Regions from separate parts of the Streptomyces sp. NPDC044921 genome, predicted to be linked through region 1. Evidence: riboswitches for the same ligand, from Rfam matches in the RefSeq annotation. Region 1 holds a riboswitch; each other region holds the start of a gene.
The links. A riboswitch is a leader RNA that binds a small molecule or an ion and turns the genes downstream of it on or off. The one in region 1 is predicted to bind cyclic di-AMP.
Positions count from the first base shown of each region.

Region 1 (3,873 bases):
GAAGCGGACGCCGCCGACGACCTTGTAGGGCAGGCCGACGCGGATGAAGACCTCTTCGAAGACGCGGGACTGGGCGTTGGTGCGGTAGAAGACCGCGACGTCGCCCGCCTTCGCCTCGCCGGCGTCCGTGAGGCGGTCTATCTCGTCGGCGACGAACTGGGCCTCGTCGTGCTCGGTGTCGGCGACGTAGCCGGTGATCAGCGCGCCGGAGCCGGCGTTGGTCCACAGGTTCTTGGGGCGGCGGGACTCGTTGCGCTCGATGACGGCGTTGGCGGCGCTGAGGATCGTCTGCGTGGAGCGGTAGTTCTGCTCCAGCAGGATCGTCGTCGCGTCCGGGTAGTCCTCCTCGAACTGGAGGATGTTGCGGATCGTCGCGCCGCGGAAGGCGTAGATCGACTGGTCGGCGTCGCCCACGACGCACAGCTCGGCGGGCGGGACCACGGCCTCGGGCGGGACGTCGACGGGGTGTCCGGCGGTGCCGACCAGCTCGCGGACCAGGGCGTACTGGGCGTGGTTGGTGTCCTGGTACTCGTCGACCAGGACGTGCCGGAAGCGGCGGCGGTAGTGCTCGGCGACGTCCGGGAAGGCGCGCAGCAGGTTGACCGTCGTCATGATCAGGTCGTCGAAGTCCAGGGCGTTCGCCTCGCGCAGCCGCGACTGGTAGAGCGCGTAGGCCTGGGCGAGGGTCTTCTCGAAGCCGTCGGTGGCCTGCGCGGCGAAGTCCTCCTCGTCGATCAGCTCGTTCTTCAGGTTGCTGATCTTGGCGCTGAAGGACTTCGGCGGGAAGCGCTTGGGGTCGAGGTCGAGGTCGCGGCAGACCAGGGCCATCAGGCGCTTGGAGTCGGCGGCGTCGTAGATCGAGAAGGAGGAGGTGAAGCCGAGCTTCTTGCTCTCGCGCCGGAGGATGCGCACGCACGCGCTGTGGAACGTCATGACCCACATGGCGTTGGCGCGCGGGCCGACGAGCTGCTCGACGCGCTCCTTCATCTCCCCGGCGGCCTTGTTCGTGAAGGTGATCGCGAGGATCTGGCCCGGGTGGACGCCCCGCTCGGCGAGCAGGTGGGCGATGCGGTGCGTCAGCACGCGGGTCTTGCCGGAGCCGGCGCCGGCCACGATGAGCAGCGGGGAGCCGGAGTGGACGACCGCGGCGCGCTGGTTGTCGTTCAGCCCCTCCAGGAGGGCGGCCGTGTCCACGACCGGGCGCGGGGCGCCGTCCCGGTAGTGGGCGTCCCGGTCCGGCGGCACGTCGAACTTCCCGCCGAACAGATCGTCCGGGATCGGCTCCGGACCGTGATCGTCCTCGGGTGGCGGCGGGGGCTCGTCCGCGGGGCCCCGCTGGGCCTGGAGGCTCGCCAGGAAGCTGTCGTCAAAGAGGCTGCTCATCGCTCTCCGAGTCTAGGGCGCCCCACTGACAGCCCGCCGCTGCCCTGAGCACATCGGCGGGCGGAGGGCCCTCCCCGGCCGGTCACCGACCCGCCGGTCGCCCGGTGGAGTGGCGCGATCACCACCCGCGACACACGCTCCGTTCCCGGATGAATCGCCATGAAAGCACCCCATTCCCTCACGCTCTGCGATGCTCTTGCGAAAGGTCACGAAAATGTATCGGGCATATCACCCATCAACCTTCACAGGTGCCACACACGTTGGCTACGGTGCGACCGGGCCGCATGACCCCCACCGGCGAACGTCGCCGGGCCGCGCGGCCTCCGCCGAGTCCGGTGTGCCGCAGCGGCAGCCGGAGCCGGGGACCCACCGAGACCTGGGGTGAATCGGCCCGACTCCCGTCCCGGGACGGCCGTAGGGCAACCCTTCCGAACCACCCGCCCGAACCCGACAGCTAACCCGGTAGGCGGAACCTTGGAAGGAGTCGCCTCCCTTGGCGTCGCACCGTAAGTCGCGTCCTTCGGGTACGCGCGTGGCAGGCATACGGACCCCCGCCCTCGCGACGGCGGCCCTCACGTCCGTGGCCCTGCTGTCCCAGTCGGCCGACGCCGCCCCCGAGGCCGACGGCACGCCCAGCCTGGAGGAGGTCGAGAAGAAGGTCGACGACCTGTACCGCCAGGCCGAGTCGGCGACCGACAAGTACAACGCGGCCAAGGAGAAGACCGCGAAGCAGCGCAAGCGCGTCGGCGCCCTGCTCGACGGCGTCGCCCAGCGCACCGAGAAGCCCGGCGAGGCGCGTCAGAAGCTGGGTTCCGTCGCCGCCGCCCAGTACCGCACCGGCGCGGCCGCCCCGGACACCGCCACGTTCCTGCTCGCGGACACCCCGCAGGACCACGTCGGCCAGTCCCAGCTGATGGACCGGATGACCGGCCGCCAGAAGGCGGCGGTCGACGACCACGTCACCCAGCGGTCCGCGACGACGCCGAAGCGGCAGGAGGCCACCGAGACCCGGCGCGCGCTCACCGAGTCGCAGAGCGACCTGAAGACGGCCAAGGCCACCGTCCAGCGGAAGCTCGCCGACGCCCGCGACCTGCTGTCGCGGCTGACCGCCGAGGAGAAGGCACGGCTCGCGGCGACCGAGCAGGAGAGGCAGCGGGACGCCGCCCGCGAGGCCGCCGAGCAGGCCGCCCAGGAGAAGGCCCGGCAGGAGGCCGCCCAGCGGCAGGAGAGCAGCACCCCGTTGCCGGGCACCACCTCCACGGCCCCGGCCGACTCCTCGTACACCACCACGGCGGACAAGGCGCTCGCCTTCGCCCGCGCCCAGATCGGCAAGCCGTACGTGTGGGGCGCCGTCGGCCCCGGCTCCTACGACTGCTCCGGCCTCACCCAGGCCGCGTGGAAGGCCGCCGGGGTGACCCTGCCCCGCACCACCTACGACCAGGCCGACGCCGGCACCACGGTCCCCCTGGCCCACGCCCAACCCGGTGACCTGGTGTTCTTCCACGACGACGTCACCCACGTCGGCATCTACACCGGCAACGGCATGATGATCCACGCCCCCAAGCCGGGCACCTACGTGCGCGAGGAGCCGGTCCACTACGACGGCGAGTCGGCGATCCACAGCGTGGTCCGGCCGGCCTGACCGAGGGTCCCGTACGTTTGTGAGGGGCACGCGCGCGTGCCCCTCTCGTAACCCGGGCACCGCTGCCTAGCATCGGCGCTGTGTCCGGACCCTCCCCGTATGCCACCTTGCTGGCGACCTACGCGCTGACCACCGGCACCCTGTCGGCCGGTCTCGACTCGGCGGGGTACGAGGTCCTCTCCCTCATCGCGCTCCTCCCGGCCGGCGCGGCCTGGCTGGGGACGCCGGCGTACGTCGTACTGCGGCTGCCGCCGGCGGCGTGGCGGGCGCAGGTACCGGTCGCGCTCACCTTCACGGCGGCGACCGCGATGATCGGCGCCGGTCTCTGCGCGGCCGGCTGGCAGCGGTCGGCCGCGGCGCTGCTCGCGCTCGCGGCGCTGCTCTGGACGCTGCTGCTCGTCGCGGGGGACCCGGGCCGCGGCGGGACCGTGTTCCTGCGCTGCGTGGCCACCCAGGGGCTGGCCGTGCTCGGCGCCACGCTCGCCGCGGCCGAGTCGGCGGCCTGGCCGGCCCACGCGGCCCTGGTGCTGTTCTGGCTCGGGTTGGTCCTGTACTGCTCCGCCCTGTTCCGCTTCGCCCCTCGCGAGGTGACCGACGGGCCCGGGGACCACTGGCTCGCGGGCGGCGCGCTCGCCGTCTCGGCACTGGCCGGGGCGCGGCTGCTGAGCGCCGACAGCGGCCGCCTCCACCTGTGGAACCACGACGCCCACGCCGTCCTCGGCAGGGTCACGGTCGCCCTGCTGGTGCTCACCGGGGTGTGCTGGGTCGCCCTGCTCACCGCCGAGCTGATGTGGCCCCGGCACGGCTACGACGTGCGCCGCTGGACCGGTGTGTTCGGCGCGGCCGTG
Region 1 covers NZ_JBWKIF010000013.1:127,371-131,243, forward strand. Annotated here, with positions in the region: gene pcrA (DNA helicase PcrA) at 1-1,383, opposite strand, end outside; cyclic di-AMP (ydaO/yuaA leader) riboswitch at 1,698-1,868, shown strand; gene AC07DA_RS21585 (C40 family peptidase) at 1,877-3,025, shown strand; gene AC07DA_RS21590 (TDT family transporter) at 3,106-3,873, shown strand, end outside.

Region 2 (3,873 bases), on a different contig from region 1:
CCGGATGCGCGCGGTACCCCCGTCGCGCAGCACCACGTCGGCTTCCCAGTGGGCGGGATACTCGTGCCGGTCCGGCGAGGTCTGCATGGGCCCCAGAGTACGGCTAGCGCCTGACAACGGCGCGAGGCAGTCTGTGGAGGGCGTCAGTCGGGTCGAGGCCGCGATCCGACGGCACCCGCGGGGCGGAACGACAGGTCCGCTCCGGGCTTCACGTATGGGAAACTGGTCTAGACAACCCTGAACAGCGAAGGGCAGCAACACATGGCTGAGCGCCGCGTCAACGTCGGCTGGGCCGAGGGCCTCCACGCCCGCCCCGCCTCCATCTTCGTCCGAGCCGCCACGGCCGCAGGCGTCCCGGTGACGATCGCCAAGGCAGACGGCAACCCCGTCAACGCGGCCTCCATGCTCGCCGTCCTGGGCCTCGGCGCCCAGGGAGGCGAGGAGATCGTCCTCGCCTCCGACGCGGAGGGTGCGGACGCCGCCCTGGACCGGCTGGCGAAGCTGGTCTCCGAGGGCCTCGAGGAGCTGCCCGAGACCGTCTGAGTCGTTCGAGCGGTTTTCCGCGGGTGAAGCCGCGCCGGCCTATCGGCCGGCGCGGCTTCACTCTTCTCCGGCCCCGCCCTCAATCAATTTGAGCTCAAGAATTCACGCGGGCTGCCGGAAAATCGGCAGCAGAAATAATCCCCCGGCGGATCCCCTTCTTTGTATACGGCTTCCGTGTTAATGCCGCAGGCCCGCCGTGTTTACGGGATGTTGCGAGTTCCTCACACGCTCGGCGGCGACGCCGAGCCGGAGCCGGTGCGCGGACGTGGCGCGCTCGGTGTGCTGCGCCGTGACCGCCCGCGCGCGCTCGCTGTCGCCGCGCGCCACCGCGTCCACGATCGCGCCGTGCTCGGTCCAGGACGCCACCGGATCGGCCGGCGCGTCCACCGCGTACATCCAGGCGATCTTGTGGCGCAGCTGGGTGAGCATCGCGATCAGGGCGGGGCTGCCGGAGGCCTGCGCCAGCGTCTCGTGGAACCAGCCGCCCAAGGAGCGCAGGTCGTCGCTGGTGCCGCGGCGGGCGCGCTCCTGGCCGAGCCGGACCAGGCCGCGCAGCACCTTCAGGTGGGCCTCGGTACGGCGCTGGGCGGCGCGTGCGGCACCGAGCGGCTCCAGCAGCGCGCGCATCTCCAGCAGGTCGGCGGCCTCCTGCTCGGTGGGTTCGGCCACGCACGCGCCCGCGTGCCGCCGGGTCACCACGAAGCCCTCGGCCTCCAGCGTGCGCAGGGCCTCCCGCACGGGGACGCGCGAGACGCCGTAGCGGCGCGCGAGGAGCTCCTCGGTGAGGCGGCTGCCGCGCTCGTGCACACCCGCGACGATGTCGTCCCGGATGGCCGTGCACACCGAGTGCGCGGGAATACGCATGACCCGACCTCCGCTTAATCCCCGTGAAACGCCGACGCGTGACGCCTGTTCCGTGACTCTATTGCAATCAGCCGGAATTTCCGACGGCAGCCCGGAATCCATGGATATTTTTTGGACAGCGGCACCGGGAATGCCGAAAGGCCCCGGCTCGGTGAGCCGGGGCCTTTCGGATGCGCAGCGGGTGGCGTCAGAGGCTCACGCCGTGCGAGCGGAGGTAGGCGAGCGGGTCGATGTCCGAGCCGTACTCGGGGCTCGTCCTGGCCTCGAAGTGCAGGTGCGGGCCGGTGACGTTGCCGGTCGCGCCGGACAGGCCGATCTGCTGGCCGGGGGTGACCTGCTGGCCCACCGAGACACCGACGGACGACAGGTGGCCGTACTGGGTGTACGTCCCGTCGTTCATCTTGATCACGACCTGGTTCCCGTAGGCGCCGCCCCAGCCGGCCTCGACGACCGTGCCCGCGCCGACCGCGTGGACGGGGGTGCCGCTGGCGGCGTGGAAGTCGATACCGGTGTGGCTGCCGGAGGACCAGACGGCGCCGCCTGCCTTGTAGCCGGTGGACACGTAGGAGCCCGGGATCGGGGACACGTAGCTGTTGAGGCGCTTGCGCTCGGCCTCGCGGGCGGCGCGCTCCTTGGCCTCACGGGCCTTCTCGGCGGCCTCCTTGGCCTTCTCGGCCAACTCGGCGGCGCGCTCGCGGGCGGCCTCCTCGGCCTGCTTGCGGGCGGCGGCCTCTTCGGCCGCCTGCTTCTGCGCGACGGCCTGGGCGTCGATCTGCCGGGCCACGGTGTCACCCATGGTGACGACCGGGGTGAGGCCGGTCTGCTCGACGGCGGGCTCGGAGGCGGCGAAGGCCGGGGCGGCCACGGTGCCGATCACACCGGTGGTGGCGAGAGCCGCGACGCCCGCCGCGCGGGCCGTGCCGCGCTGGATCCTGCTGGGACGGCGATGCTTGCCGGTGGCGCGTGTGAACGCCATGAAGTGGCTGGTCCTTTCCTTCCCTCTCGCCTACCGGGTTAGCTGACGGGTTCGGAGCAGGAAGGTCTCCTACGGACTCCCTCGCGACTCGCGCGGGCGTCCGATTCACCCCAGGGACTGCGGTTGGGTCCCCGGCTCCCCTGGCTCGCGCCGTACGGGGACTCGGCGATGACTGTCCGGTGCCGCGGGTGCGGCGCACTGCCTGACGAACAGCCCGGACGACGCTAAGCGGGGGCACTTTCAATTCCCAAACGGATCGGGCGTTTTGTAGCGCATCCCACAGGGCAGACAGGCAACTCCCGCCTCAATTCGGGCATAAAGGGGCCCTGGTGCCTTGGAAGACAACCAGGGCCCCTGCGCGCGTGCCGCTACTCGGCGGCCACGACCTTGACGTCACCGATGCCCAGGGCCTCCACCGGTGCCTTGATCTGCGCCGCGTCGCCCACCAGGACGGTCACCAGACGGTCCACGGGGAAGGCGCTGACGGCCGCCGCCGTGGCCTCCACCGTGCCCGTCGCGGCGAGCTGGCGGTACAGCGTGGCCTGGTAGTCGTCGGGCAGGTGCTGCTCGACCTGGTCGGCCAGCGTGCTCGCGACGGCCGCGGCGGTCTCGTACTTCAGCGGGGCCACCCCGACCAGGTTCTGCACGGCCACGTCCCGCTCGGCGTCGGTCAGCCCCTCCGCGGCGAGGGTGCGCAGCACCGTCCACAAGTCCTGGAGGGCCGGGCCGGTGTTGGGGGTGTCCACGGACCCGCTGATGGCGAGCATCGAGGCACCGGACCCGTCGGGCGCGGACCGCAGCACCTGGGCGAAGGACCGCACGCCGTAGGTGTAGCCCTTCTCCTCGCGCAGGACGCGGTCCAGCCGGGAGGTGAGCGTGCCGCCGAGGCAGTATGTGCCGAGCACCTGGGCGGGCCAGACGCGGTCGTGCCGGTCCGGGCCGATCCGGCCGATCAGCAGCTGCGTCTGTACGGCGCCCGGGCGGTCCACGATGACGACCCGGCCGGTGTCGTCGGCGGTCACCGGCGGCACCGGGCGCGGTTCGGCCGAGGAGCCGGTCCAGGAGCCCAGGGTGTCGCCGAGCAGGGCGTCCAGGTCGATGTCCGTGAGGTCGCCGACCACCACGGCCGTGGCCGTCGCGGGGCGGACGTGCTTCTCGTAGAAGGCGCGGACGGCCGCGGAGTCGATCGCGGCGACCGTCTCCTCGGTGCCCTGCCGGGGCCGCGACATGCGCGAGTCCGCCGGGAACAGCTCCTTGGAGAGCTCCTTGGCGGCGCGCCGCGAGGGGTTGGCCAGCTCGTGCGGGATCTCGTCGAGGCGGTTGCGGACCAGCCGCTCGACCTCGCCGTCCGCGAACGCGGGCGCCCGCAGCGCGTCGGCGATCAGACCGAGTCCCTTGGCGAGCCGGGAGGCCGGGACCTCCAGGCTGATCCGGACGCCGGGGTGGTCGGCGTGCGCGTCGAGGGTGGCGCCGGCCCGCTCCAGCTCGGC
Region 2 covers NZ_JBWKIF010000020.1:38,440-42,312, forward strand. Annotated here, with positions in the region: gene AC07DA_RS27470 (bifunctional acetate--CoA ligase family protein/GNAT family N-acetyltransferase) at 1-87, opposite strand, end outside; gene AC07DA_RS27475 (HPr family phosphocarrier protein) at 262-543, shown strand; gene AC07DA_RS27480 (GntR family transcriptional regulator) at 721-1,407, opposite strand; gene AC07DA_RS27485 (M23 family metallopeptidase) at 1,595-2,383, opposite strand; cyclic di-AMP (ydaO/yuaA leader) riboswitch at 2,396-2,561, opposite strand; gene AC07DA_RS27490 (M16 family metallopeptidase) at 2,752-3,873, opposite strand, start outside.
Region 2: it holds a riboswitch for cyclic di-AMP, as region 1 does, so the genes downstream of both, AC07DA_RS27485 (M23 family metallopeptidase) here and AC07DA_RS21585 (C40 family peptidase) in region 1, are expected to answer to the same signal.

Region 3 (3,873 bases), on a different contig from region 1:
CGTCGTCGGCGAGCTGGAAGGCGACGCCGAGCCGCTCGCCGTACTGGGTCAGCACGTGCACCACCGTCTCGTCGGCGCCGGACATCATCGCGCCGAACCGGCACGAGACGGCCACCAGCGAGCCGGTCTTGCCGCCCAGCACGTCCAGGTAGTGCTCGACCGGGTCGCGGCCGTCCTGCGGTCCGGCCGTCTCCAGGATCTGCCCGGTCACCAGCCGCTCGAACGCCTCGGCCTGCACCCGCACCGCCTCCGGGCCGAGGTCGGCCAGGATGTGCGAGGCGCGGGCGAAGAGGAAGTCACCGGTGAGGACCGCGACCGAGTTGCCCCAGCGGGTGTTGGCGCTGTCCACCCCGCGGCGGACGGCGGCCTCGTCCATGACGTCGTCGTGGTACAGCGTGGCGAGGTGGGTCAGCTCCACGACGACGGCCGACGGCACGATGCCGGGTGCGTACCGGTCGCCGAACTGGGCGGCGAGCATCACGAGCAGCGGCCGGAACCGCTTGCCACCGGCCCGCACCAGGTGCTGGGCGGCCTCCGTGATGAAGGGCACCTCACTCTTGGTGGCCTCTAGCAGGCCTTCCTCGACAGCCGCCAGTCCGGCCTGGACATCGGCTTCCAGAGCCTGGTCCCGCACGCTCAGCCCGAACGGCCCGACGTCGGTCACGAGGGGTCTCCTGTCTGCTGGTGTCTGCCGGTGCTTACGCGGATTGTCGATAGGTCGCTGACATCACTCGAGTCAGCGTATCCGGTCACGTTTCGATCACCGCCAGCGCCCATGGTTACAGGCCGGGTGGTATCCGATCACGACCGCTATGTTTTCGATCGGCTCATAAGAATGGACATGTTCCGACTTACCAGGAATTCGCGACCTATGTGGGATTTGCGACATTGACGAAGCGAACACCCTTTACGGAACATTGCGCCCGAGGTCGTGATCAGTGAATTGAATCACTTCGTCCGCTTCGCGGCCGCCCCCGGGCGCCGAACGCTCCCTCCTTCCGCGGAAAGCGAGTTGAGCCTTGGCTCGCGCAAAGGATCAAGCGGCCGTTTGCCCTCTGACCAAGGTCATCCGGCACCCTGTGTGACTCCGGCGCTTGTTCCCGGCATGTGCTGTCGCATACGTTCCGGCGCAGTCCGGCGGACCGCCGAATCCTGCCGCCGCCCGGACTCCCCACACACACCGACTCACTCACGCAGGGCAGGAGCGGGGGACCCAGGTAAGTCGCCGGTCCGCGACAAGGACCGGCTCGGGGTGAAGCCGCGCACGACAGCACCACGCCGTGTGCGGCCGGGCACCTCCCGGCCCGAACCCGACAGCTCACCTCGCAGGCGCCGGAGAGGAACATCGCCATGCCCGGACGAGGTAAGCACCGTCGCCCCAGCAGGAACCCGATCACCCGTGGTGTCGTCGCCGTCGGCACCGGCGGAGCGGCACTGACCCTGCCGCTCCTCGGCGCCACGCACGCGAACGCCGCCGAGCCCCAGAGCGCGCCCGCCGCGCAGACCGTGCGGCAGGCGGCCCAGCCCGCCACGTCGCTCACGTACACCGTGGCCAAGGGCGACACGCTCTACGGCATCGCGGAGAAGTACGACGTGTCCGGCGGCTGGAAGCAGCTGTACAAGGCCAACCGCGCCGCCGTCGGCGACGACCCGAGGGTGATCCACGCGGGTCTGAAGCTCAAGGTGGCGACGGCCAAGGCCGCCGACGAGAAGAAGGCCACGCAGTCGTCCGCCCCGGCCAAGCCGGCCGGTGGCGTGACGCGGGCCACCCCGGTCGCCGCGAAGACCTACGCGAACAACCTCGACGGATGGATCCGCGAGGCGCTGGACATCATGGCCCAGAAGGGCATTCCGGGATCGTACGACGGCATCTACCGCAACATCATGCGGGAGTCGTCCGGCAACCCGCAGGCGATCAACAACTGGGACTCGAACGCCGCCAAGGGCACCCCCTCCAAGGGCCTGCTCCAGGTCATCGACCCGACCTTCGCCGCCTACCACGTGCCCGGCACCCCCTACGACCCGTACGACCCGGTCGCCAACATCACGGCGGCCTGCAACTACGCGGCCGACCGCTACGGCTCGATCGACAACGTCAACGGCCCGTACTGAGCCGCCCCGCCCAGCAGTCGCTCGAGGACGACGGCGATGCCGTCGTCCTCGTTCGACAGCGTGATCTCGTCGGCCACGGCCTTGAGTTCGGGATGACCGTTGGCCATCGCGACGCCGTGCGCCGCCCAGTCGAACATCGGGATGTCGTTGGGCATGTCACCAAAGGCGATGGTGTCGGCCGGCCGCAGCCCCAGGTGCTCGGCGGCCAGCGCCAGGCCCGTCGCCTTGGTGACGCCGCACGGCTGGAGCTCGACCGTGCCGGGCCCCGACATCGTCACCGTCGCCAGTGAACCCACCACCGAGCGGGCCGTCGCCGCCAGCTCGTCGTCCGACAGGCAGGGGTGGCGCAGCAGCACCTTGCTGATCGGCTCGCCCCACAGCTCGTCGCGCCGGTGGACCCGCACCGCGGGCAGCGTCGGGTGCGGCATGAGATAGCCCGGCTCGATGAGCGTGAGCCCGTCGACCCCGTCCTGGTCGACCGCCGCGTACACCTCCCCCACCTCGGCCTCGATCTTGCCGAGGGCGGTCTCCGCCAGCTCCCGGTCCAGGGTGACCGACCACAGCAGCCGGTGCGCGCCGGCGTCGTACACCTGCGCGCCCTGCCCGCACACCGCGAGCCCCGTGCACCCCAGGTCGTCCAGGAGCGGCCGCACTCTCGGCGCCGGGCGGCCCGTCACCACGAGGTGCTGGGCACCGGCGTCCGCCACCCGCGCGAGCGCGGTCAGGGACCGGTCGGACAGGGTGTCGTCGCCGCGCAGCAGCGTCCCGTCCAGGTCGGTGGCGATGAGGGAATATGCGAGGGGTGCGGCCATGATCAGAGAATACGGACAACGCGCCCGTTCGTTTCATCGCACGGCGCACGCCGATTGCCCGGTTGAGGGCCTCTGCACCGGTTGGCAACAACATGGTCCGCTACCTACCCGAGGGGCCGCATCGAGCGGTACCTTCCAAGTGTCCAGGGGGGACTTGATCGGGGGGTCAGGTTGAACAGTGGGCGCATTCGCGTGGCCGGGCCCGGGGAGCTCGGCGAAGGGGAAAGGGAGCGCTGGCGCGCGCTGCGCGCCGCCTCCAAGGCACCACGCAACCCTTTCATGGAACCGGAGTTCACCGAGGCCGTCGGTCGGGTGAGGCCCCGGGCCCGGGTCGCGGTCGTCTACGAGGGCCCGGAGCCGGCCGGCTTCCTGCCCTACGAAGCGGCCCGTTGGGACAGGGCCGGGCCATCGGGCTCGGGGTCTCCGACGCGCAGGGCGCGGTCCTGCGGCCCGGCCTGGACCTGGAGCCGGGCGAACTGCTGCGGGCGTGCTCGCTGTCGTCCTTCGTCTTCGACAACCTGGAGGCCGAGCAGCGGCTGTTCGTGCGGTACGCGGCAGAGGAGCACGCCACTCACCTGGTCGACGTGGAGAAGGGCTACGAGACCTACGAGTCGGTGCTGCGGGCCCAGTCGCCGAAGTTCCTGAAGACCACCCTGGCCAAGGAGCGCAGGCTGGGCCGGCAGGCCGGTGAGGTGCGGTTCGTGTTCGACGAACGCGACCCTGCCGCGCTGCGCACGCTCATGGAGTGGAAGTCCGCGCAGTACCGCAGGACCGGCCGCCGCGACCGGTTCGCGCAGGAGTGGATAACCCGGCTCGTCGGGCACCTGGCCCGCACCCGGGCACCGGAGTGCAGCGGCACGCTGTCCGTGCTGTACGCGGGCGAACGGCCCGTCGCCGCGCACTTCGGGCTGCGCTCGGCCTCGGTGCTGGCCTGCTGGTTCCCGGCCTA
Region 3 covers NZ_JBWKIF010000018.1:15,506-19,378, forward strand. Annotated here, with positions in the region: gene AC07DA_RS25865 (polyprenyl synthetase family protein) at 1-664, opposite strand, end outside; cyclic di-AMP (ydaO/yuaA leader) riboswitch at 1,169-1,347, shown strand; gene AC07DA_RS25870 (transglycosylase SLT domain-containing protein) at 1,351-2,112, shown strand; gene AC07DA_RS25875 (HAD family hydrolase) at 2,076-2,924, opposite strand; partial or broken gene AC07DA_RS25880 (GNAT family N-acetyltransferase) at 3,096-3,873, shown strand, end outside.
Region 3: it holds a riboswitch for cyclic di-AMP, as region 1 does, so the genes downstream of both, AC07DA_RS25870 (transglycosylase SLT domain-containing protein) here and AC07DA_RS21585 (C40 family peptidase) in region 1, are expected to answer to the same signal.